2 regions of the Streptomyces sp. NPDC048461 genome follow, and region 2 is predicted to be linked to the other one. Evidence: riboswitches for the same ligand, from Rfam matches in the RefSeq annotation. Region 2 holds a riboswitch; the other holds the start of a gene.
The links. A riboswitch is a leader RNA that binds a small molecule or an ion and turns the genes downstream of it on or off. The one in region 2 is predicted to bind glycine.
Positions count from the first base shown of each region.

Region 1 (4,406 bases), on a different contig from region 2:
TCATAGCGCCCGGGAGTCACCTGGCGCAGCATGTGCTCGACCTGCCCGGCCGCGGCCGTGCCTGACGCACTCACCCGGTACCCCTTCTTCGTCCGCCCGTCGTCCACGCGTACCCGGGCCGCGCGTGCGGCCGCAGGTGTGACCACCTTAAGCGGCCCTACGGAAGGTAGAAGGGGCGTACGCGCTCACGAATCCAGTCCGTGACCGGGTCCTCGGCGGCGTCCAGGAGGATCAACTGCACCGGCCACGGCGGCGGGACGCGGGTCAGGGCCCGGCCGAGGGCCTCCATCGGGGCGTTCTGCGTCCCGGGGTCCCATCCCACCAGCCGGACACCGATGAACAGCTGTGGCTCCCCGCCCTCGACGCTGGCGAGGCAGCGGTACGCGGCGGTGACCGCCCCGGTCGCCCGGAACTCCTCCGTGGCGGCGGCCAGGAAGTCCACCGGGTCGTCCTGCCAGTCGGGCTCGTACAGCCGGACGCGGCCGCCGGACGCGGGTCCGTCGAGGGGGCTGCGTCCGATGCGGCACAGTTCCGCGACGGCGGGCGGGGGAAGGGGGACGCCGACGGCGCCCTCGGGGTTCACGGCGATGCCGAGCTGCGGGGGCAGGCCGCGGGCGAACTCGACGGCGGGGGCCACGGCGAAGTCCATGGCGGGACCGGCGCAGTAGCGGAACTGCGCCTCGGAGCTGTAGACGGGGACGTAGGCCGCCCCGGCGATGTCCATGGTCGGCAGGGACAGGCTCGCCGCGTCGGGGGCCCCGCCGGCGGGCAGCGGCACCCATACCCGGCTGCGCCCGAGCACCTCGAGGATCCGCGCCCCCGCGTCGGGCTGCCCCAGTGCCGCTCCGAGCACCTGCTCCAGTTCGTTCTCCGGCCAGCCGCTGCCCTGCATGTTCCCCTGCCTCCGTGTGGTGCCACCGCGTCCGGTGCCGAAGGCTATCCGCTGCCGGGGCCCGGGCCGCGCGGGGTCCCGCTGTCCCGGTCCCGGGCGGCGGGCGCCCGCGGCCGGATCAGCCGTGGAACGCGATCCGCGTCACCGCTGCGGCCGAGCGGCGGTCCAGCAGCGTCGCCGAGGCGCAGCCCGCCGGCGGCCGGCCGGCCTCGGCGTCGCGCAGCAGGCGCGCCACCGCGCCCCGGTGCCGGGAGAAGGCGTACGCCGACACGCGCCGCCCGCGGGCCGCCTGCCCGGAGAGGGCCTCCTCGGGGCTGCTGTCCAGGAACAGCAGGTGCAGCTCGCGGCCCCGGCGGCGGGCGGCCGCCGCGAGCAGGCCGCGCACCCAGCTCTGGGTGCCGCAGTCGTGGACGACCACCGAGGCGCCGGAGCGCAGGACGCGCCACAGTCCCCAGTAGTGGGCGGCGCGGACCAGCGGCCGGTAGGCGCCGTACGGGAGGAACCCGGGCATCCGGCGCTCCCAGCGCTCGCGGGTGTCCTGGGAGTCGACGGACCCGCCCTCGGCGGCCGCCCGCTTGATCAGGGTGCTCTTGCCGCCGCCGGGCAGTCCGGACACGACGACGATGTCCCCGGCGGCGAAGGCGAGCCGCTGGGGCCCGCGCACCGCCGGACCGCGCAGGTCCCGTACGGCGCCGGGGCCGGCCGCGTCGGCCGCCCGGCGGACGCGCGGGCCACGCTGCTCCGGCACCGCGTCCACGGTTCCCGTCGTCGTCGCCACTACTCCGAATCTCCGCACAGTGATCGCCTCCCCCGAATCGGGTCGCCAGGACCCTTGCCCACTGAGTGTAAAGAGACGGTAATCCGGGACCGGCGGTTCCGGTCCGGACCTCCGCGAACGCCGCGGTCTTTCGGGCCCGCCCGCCCGATCACGCGCACGGCGTGCAATGATGTGCGCCATCTGGACCAACTGCATACCGGCCGCTTGAATCCGCGCGGGAGAGTCCCGGCACGCCGCAAGGCCGTGCGCGGGCGCCGAAGGAGCAAGAACCTCCCTTGAATCTCTCAGGCCCCGTACCGCGTGGATGAGGCAGATCTGAAAAGCGAGCCGTGCCGCCGCCCGTGAGGCCGGGGTGCGCGCTCCACCCAAGGTGCAAGTCGCGAATCCCGCCGGATCGGAAGATCGGGGGAACTCTCGGCGAACCTCTCAGGTTCCGATGACAGATGGGGAGGAACGTCCTCGTCATGTCATGTCGATGCCCTGGGACCCGGGAGTCACACCCATGAGCTCTGCCCCCCGTCTGACCGCCCTCGATGCGCTGCACCGTTCCCTCGGTGCGACCATGACCGATTTCGCGGGCTGGGACATGCCGCTGCGGTACGCGAGCGAGCGCGACGAGCACAACGCCGTACGCACGAAGGCCGGTCTCTTCGACCTGTCCCACATGGGCGAGATCACCCTGACCGGCCCGGAGGCCGTCAAGGTCCTCGACTACGCGCTGGTCGGCAACATCTCCACCGTCGGCGTCGGCCGCGCCCGCTACACGCACATCTGCCGGGCGGACGGCGGGATCCTCGACGACCTGATCGTCTATCGGCTCGGCGAGACCGAGTTCATGGTCGTCGCCAACGCCTCCAACGCCCAGGTCGTCCTGGACGCGATCACCGAGCGCGCCGCCGGCTTCGACGCCGAGGTCCGCGACGACCGCGACGCGTACGCGCTGCTCGCCGTCCAGGGTCCGCAGTCCCCCGGCATCCTGAAGTCCCTGACCGACGCCGACCTGGACGGGCTGAAGTACTACGCCGGCCTGCCGGGCACCGTCGCGGGCGTGCCCGCGCTGATCGCCCGTACCGGCTACACCGGCGAGGACGGCTTCGAGCTGTTCGTCTCCCCCGAGCACGCCGTGGAGCTGTGGCAGGCCCTCACCAAGGCCGGCGAGGGCGTCGGCCTGGTCCCGGCCGGCCTGTCGTGCCGCGACACGCTGCGCCTGGAGGCGGGCATGCCGCTGTACGGGCACGAGCTGACGACCTCCCTCACCCCGTTCGACGCGGGTCTGGGCCGGGTCGTGAAGTTCGAGAAGGAGGGGGACTTCGTCGGCCGCGCCGCGCTGGAGGCCGCCGCCGAGCGCGCCGCCTCGAACCCGCCGCGCAAGCTGGTCGGCCTGATCGCCGAGGGCCGCCGCGTCCCGCGCGCCGGTTTCCCGGTCGTCGCCGGCGGCGAGGTCATCGGCGAGGTGACCTCGGGCGCCCCGTCCCCGACGCTGGGCAAGCCGATCGCGATGGCGTACGTGGACGCGGCGCACGCCGCGCCCGGCACCTCCGGCGTCGGCGTCGACATTCGCGGTACGCATGAGCCGTACGAGGTCGTGGCCCTGCCGTTCTACAAGCGGCAGAAGTAATCCTTCCTCAGACCTCGGCCGTACGGGCAGCCGTACGGTCCTGTCTCAGTACCCGAGACCGCTGTTCGTTCCCACTCCCCCGCATCCAGGAGAATCAGGCCATGAGCAACCCCCAGCAGCTGCGTTACAGCAAGGAGCACGAGTGGCTGTCGGTCGCCGAGGACGGCGTCTCGACGGTCGGCATCACGGAGTTCGCGGCCAACGCGCTCGGTGACGTCGTCTACGCCCAGCTTCCCGAGGTGGGCGACACGGTGACCGCGGGCGAGACCTGTGGCGAGCTGGAGTCGACCAAGTCGGTCAGCGACCTGTACTCCCCCGTCTCCGGCGAGATCGTCGAGTTCAACCAGGACGTCGTGGACGACCCGGCGCTCGTGAACACGGCCCCGTTCGAGGGCGGCTGGCTGTTCAAGGTGCGCGTCGCGGAGGAGCCGGGCGACCTGCTCTCCGCCGAGGAGTACGCCGCGCTCACCCACTCCGACAACTGACACCCCAGGGGATCTTGATGTCTGTGCTGAACACCCCGCTCCACGAGCTCGACCCGGACGTCGCCGCAGCCGTCGACGCCGAGCTCGTACGCCAGCAGTCGACCCTGGAAATGATCGCGTCGGAGAACTTCGCTCCGGTCGCCGTCATGGAGGCCCAGGGCTCGGTCCTGACCAACAAGTACGCCGAGGGCTACCCGGGCCGCCGCTACTACGGCGGCTGTGAGCACGTCGACGTGATCGAGCAGATCGCGATCGACCGCATCAAGGCGCTGTTCGGCGCCGAGGCCGCGAACGTCCAGCCGCACTCCGGTGCGCAGGCGAACGCCGCCGCGATGTTCGCGCTGATCAAGCCGGGCGACACGATCATGGGCCTGAACCTGGCCCACGGCGGTCACCTGACCCACGGCATGAAGATCAACTTCTCCGGCAAGCTCTACAACGTGGTTCCGTACCACGTCGACGAGACCGGCCAGGTCGACATGGCCGAGGTCGAGCGCCTCGCCAAGGAGTCCAAGCCGCAGCTGATCGTCGCGGGCTGGTCCGCCTACCCGCGCCAGCTGGACTTCGCCGCCTTCCGCCGCATCGCGGACGAGGTCGGCGCGTACCTGATGGTCGACATGGCGCACTTCGCGG
Region 1 is NZ_JBVJGW010000001.1:428,213-432,618, reverse strand. Features, by position in the region: gene ACZ6S8_RS01910 (enhanced serine sensitivity protein SseB C-terminal domain-containing protein) at 1-74, opposite strand, end outside; gene ACZ6S8_RS01905 (enhanced serine sensitivity protein SseB) at 158-892, opposite strand; gene ACZ6S8_RS01900 (AAA family ATPase) at 1,011-1,694, opposite strand; glycine riboswitch at 1,876-1,979, shown strand; gene gcvT (glycine cleavage system aminomethyltransferase GcvT) at 2,173-3,288, shown strand; gene gcvH (glycine cleavage system protein GcvH) at 3,390-3,773, shown strand; gene glyA (serine hydroxymethyltransferase) at 3,791-4,406, shown strand, end outside.
Region 1: linked by a shared signal. The riboswitch ahead of gcvT (glycine cleavage system aminomethyltransferase GcvT) and the one ahead of gcvP (aminomethyl-transferring glycine dehydrogenase) in region 2 are both predicted to bind glycine.

Region 2 (4,406 bases):
AGCGGGATCATGCCGCGGTCCAGCGCGTAGTCCTTGTCCGAGAGCTTGCGCAGGTAGCGCAGCATCGCGGTCTCGGAGCGGTGCTGGTGGAAGACCGGGTGCGTGAGGACCTCGTCCGAGCGCAGCAGGGCCTCGGGCAGTGCGTCGGCCGTGGTCGCGTCGAGCGCCTCGATGTCGGCGCTGACGCCGAAGGCGGCCCAGACGGCCTCGACGTCGGCGCGCAGGGTGGTCTCGTCGCAGGAGAGGGAGACGAGGTCCGCGTCGACGCGGTACAGGTTGACCCCGCCCTCGCGGGCGGCGGCGACGACCTCGTCGGCCCGGCCGGGAACCCGCGCGGTGAGGGTGTCGAAGTACGAGCCGTGGACGATCTCGACCCCGCCGGCCCGCAGGCCCGCGGCGAGGAGGGCGGCGTAGCGGTGCGTCCGGCGGGCGATCGTCCGCAGGCCGTCCGGGCCGTGGTAGACGGCGTACATGGCGGCCATGACGGCGAGCAGCACCTGCGCGGTACAGATGTTGCTGGTGGCCTTCTCGCGGCGGATGTGCTGCTCGCGGGTCTGCAGGGCCAGGCGGTACGCCTTGTTGCCGTCCGCGTCCACGGAGACGCCGACGAGGCGGCCCGGGAGCGAGCGGGCGTGCTTGGCCTGGACGGCCATGTAGCCGGCGTGCGGTCCGCCGAAGCCCATCGGGACGCCGAAGCGCTGGGTGGTGCCGACCGCGATGTCCGCGCCCAGCTCGCCCGGCGAGGTCAGCAGGGTCAGGGCGAGCAGGTCGGCCGAGACGGTGACGACGGCGCCGAGCCCGTGCGCCTGGTCGATGACCGGCTTGATGTCGCGGACGGCGCCGGAGGCACCCGGGTACTGGAGCAGCACGCCGAACACGCCGCGCTCGGCGATCTCGGCCGGGATGCCGTCGGAGAGGTCGGCGACGACGATCTCCACGCCCGTGGGCTCGGCGCGGGTCTCGATCACGGCGATGGTCTGCGGCAGCGCGTCGGCGTCGATCAGGAAGACGCCGCCCTTGACCTTGCCGACGCGGCGGGCCAGGGACATGGCCTCGGCGGCCGCCGTGCCCTCGTCGAGCAGCGAGGCGCCCGAGGTCGGCAGACCGGTCAGGTCGGCGACGACGGTCTGGAAGTTCAGCAGCGCCTCCAGACGGCCCTGCGAGATCTCCGGCTGGTACGGGGTGTACGCCGTGTACCAGGCCGGGTTCTCCATGACGTTGCGAAGGATCACCGGCGGCGTGAAGGTCCCGTAGTAGCCGAGACCGATCATGGGGGTGAGGACCTGGTTGCGGTCGGCGAGCGACCGCAGCTCGGCCAGCACCTCGGCCTCGGTCCGCGCCTCGGGCAGGTTCAGCGCTTCGGCGGTCTTGATCACATCCGGTACCGCGGCGGCGGTCAGTTCGTCCAGGGAGCCGTAGCCCACCTGGGCGAGCATCTTCGCCTGCGCCCCGGCGTCCGGGCCGATGTGGCGCTGCTCGAAGGGGATGCCTCGCTCAAGCTGGGAGAGCGGAATGCGGTTGGCGGTCATGTACGGAGGCCTCCTGGTCGTATGACCTGCGAGGGGCACCACGGCGCGGGCACCCGGACGGCCTCCCCCTCTGTCATCTCAACCTGAGAGTTTCACCGGAGTCGTGGGGATCGCCCTCGAGCTCCGGCTTTCACCGTCGGTGAGGAGAGGGACCGGCACTGCGCGCCCGGTTCCCGCTCCTGCTTTCCAGAGTGGCCTCGTCCGTGCGGTACGTATGCCTGAGAGATTCCGGGGAGGATTTGCTCCTTCGGCGCCTCCGGCGAGCTCATTCGGAGGACTCTCCCGCACAGGGTCGACAGCCGCCACCCAGCCTACCAGCGCCGTTCCGGGGCCTCCCCGAGTGGCCTCGACTCCCAATATGCACTTCTGTAGTCATTACGGAGGAGTTGCGACCAAGTGGAGGGACCGTGCAGACCGACATCGATCCGCGCAGCCTGATCGGCCGCAAGGCGTTCGACCGGAACGGCAGCAAGATCGGCACCATCGACGAGGTCTACCTCGACGACGCCACCGGCGTCCCGGAATGGGCCGCCGTACGGACGGGCCTGTTCAGCCGGGACGCCTTCGTCCCGCTGGAGCCGAGCGAGCTGGTCGGGGACGCCCTGCGCGTCCCGTTCGACCGCTCCCTGATCAAGGACGCCCCCGACTTCGGCGTCGGCCGCCACCTCTCCCCCGAACAGGAGCTGCAGCTCTACCACCACTACGGCCTGGACGTGACCCTCCCCTCCGAGTTCCACCAGGCGCCCCCGCCCCCGGAGCAGCCGCGCGACTTCGGCCGGCTGGCGGGCGACGACGGCTGACCGCCGCCCCTCCCCGGCCGGCCCGGGCGCCCCTCAGGCCCTGCCCGGCCCCTCCTCCACCGGCTCCCCCACCAGCGGCAGCGGATCGGCCGCCTCCAGCTCGGGATCGTCCACCCGGAAGGTGCGCACCCGGCCGGGGGCCGACCCGGGCCGCTCGAACCGTACGGTCACCCGCCCGACCCCGCTGCCCTGCACCCACCCCGGCCCGTGGACGGCGTGCCGTACGTCGTTCCCGGGCGCCCAGCGCCGCTCGGCGGCGGCCTCCGCCTCCCCCGGCGGCCCGGGCGGGACGGCCGGCCCGGCGTTCCCCGAGGCAGGCGCCTCCGGCGCGGCGGCGCCGGCCTCCGACGGCCCCGCCGAACCCTCCGCCGCCCCGTCGGGCGGGTCCCCGGCCCGCCCGTCCCCCTCGGCGGCGAGCGTCGCGGCGGCCTGGGCGAACAGGTCCTCCTGCGTGTAGTCCGCCAGCCCCGTGACCCCCACCCCGAGCAGCCGCACCCCGCCCGTGGTGTCCACGCCCTCCAGCAGCCGCGCCGCGGCCTCCCGCACCACCCCGGGGTCGTCGGTGGGCCCGCGCAGCGTCTCCGAGCGCGTGAGGGTCGAGAAGTCGAACCGGCGCACCTTCAGCACGATCGTGCGGCCCGAGTGCCGGGACTCCCGGAGCCTGCGCACGCACCGGTCCGCGAGCCGCTGCACCTCGGTGCGGATGCGGACCCGGTCGTGCAGGTCCACGTCGAAGGTGTCCTCGACCGACACCGATTTCGCGTCCCGCTCGGCGACCACCGGCCGGTCGTCCAGCCCCAGGGCCATCCGGTGGAGGCCGGCGCCGTGCGCGCGCCCGACCATCCGCACCAGCTCGTCCTCCCCGGCCTCCGCCAGTTCGCCCACAGTGGTGATCCCGGCCCGGCGCAGGTGTTCCCCGGTCGCCGGGCCCACCCCGGGCAGGGTCCGTACGGACATCGGCGCGAGCAGCTCCCGCTCGGTCCCCGGCTCGATCAGCAACAGCCCGGCCGGCTTGGCCTCCTCGGACGCCACCTTGGCCAGCATCTTCGATCCGGCCAGTCCCACCGACCCGCTCAGGCTCGTGGCCGCCCTGATGTCCGCGCGCAGCCGCTCGCCCGTCTCCCGGGCGCTGCGGGCGTCGAAGGCGACGCCGCCCGCCTCCAGGTCCACGAACGCCTCGTCCAGGCTCAGCGGCTCCACCAGCGGCGACAGCTCCCGCAGCAGGGCCATGACCACGTCGCTGACCTCGCGGTAGAGGCTGAAGCGCGGGACCAGGCAGGCACCGTTCGGGCAGAGCCGCCGGGCCTGCGCCATCGGCATGGCCGAGTGCACCCCGAAGCGCCGCGCCTCGTACGAGGCGGTGGCGACGACCCCGCGCGGACCGAGCCCTCCGACGATCACGGCCTTGCCCCGCAGGCTCGGCTTCGACGCCTGCTCCACGGAGGCGTAGAAGGCATCCATGTCCAGGTGCAGGATGGTTGGCGCGGCTCTCACGCCCCCGATGCTGCCCTACGCCTCTGACAATCCCGGGAACCGGTTCCGGGGCGCCCGCGGCCGGGCCGCAACGGCCGGCGGGCGCGGAGCCCCCTCAGGGCCCCGCGCCCGCCGGAACGGCCGTACGTGCTCAGGCCGGGCTCACACGGCCCGGTTGCGGCGGGCCGCCAGCTCGTCCGCCGGGTGGTGGCCGACGACGGTCTCGCCCGTGGCCACCCGCTCCCCGTGCAGCTGCCCCAGCGCACTCTCCACGTCCCGCCACACGACGCCCACGGCGATGCCGAAGACGCCCTGACCGCCCTGGAGCAGGCTCACGACCTGGTCCGGCGAGGTGCACTCGTACACGGAGGCGCCGTCGCTCATGAGCGTCGTCCGCTCCAGGTCCGCGAATTGGGGGTCCCGCAGGTGCTGTACGGCCGTGCGGATGTTCTGGAGCGCCACACCGGTGTCCAGCAGGCGCTTCACGATCTTGAGGACCACCACGTCCCGGAAGCTGTACAGCCGCTGCGTGCCCGACCCGTAGGCGGCCCGCACGCTGGGCTCCACCAGCCCGGTCCGGGCCCAGTAGTCGAGCTGCCGGTAG
Region 2 is NZ_JBVJGW010000014.1:226,216-230,621, forward strand. Features, by position in the region: gene gcvP (aminomethyl-transferring glycine dehydrogenase) at 1-1,529, opposite strand, end outside; glycine riboswitch at 1,590-1,725, opposite strand; glycine riboswitch at 1,726-1,824, opposite strand; gene ACZ6S8_RS24525 (PRC-barrel domain-containing protein) at 1,937-2,329, shown strand; gene ACZ6S8_RS24530 (DNA polymerase IV) at 2,363-3,823, opposite strand; gene ACZ6S8_RS24535 (MerR family transcriptional regulator) at 3,965-4,406, opposite strand, start outside.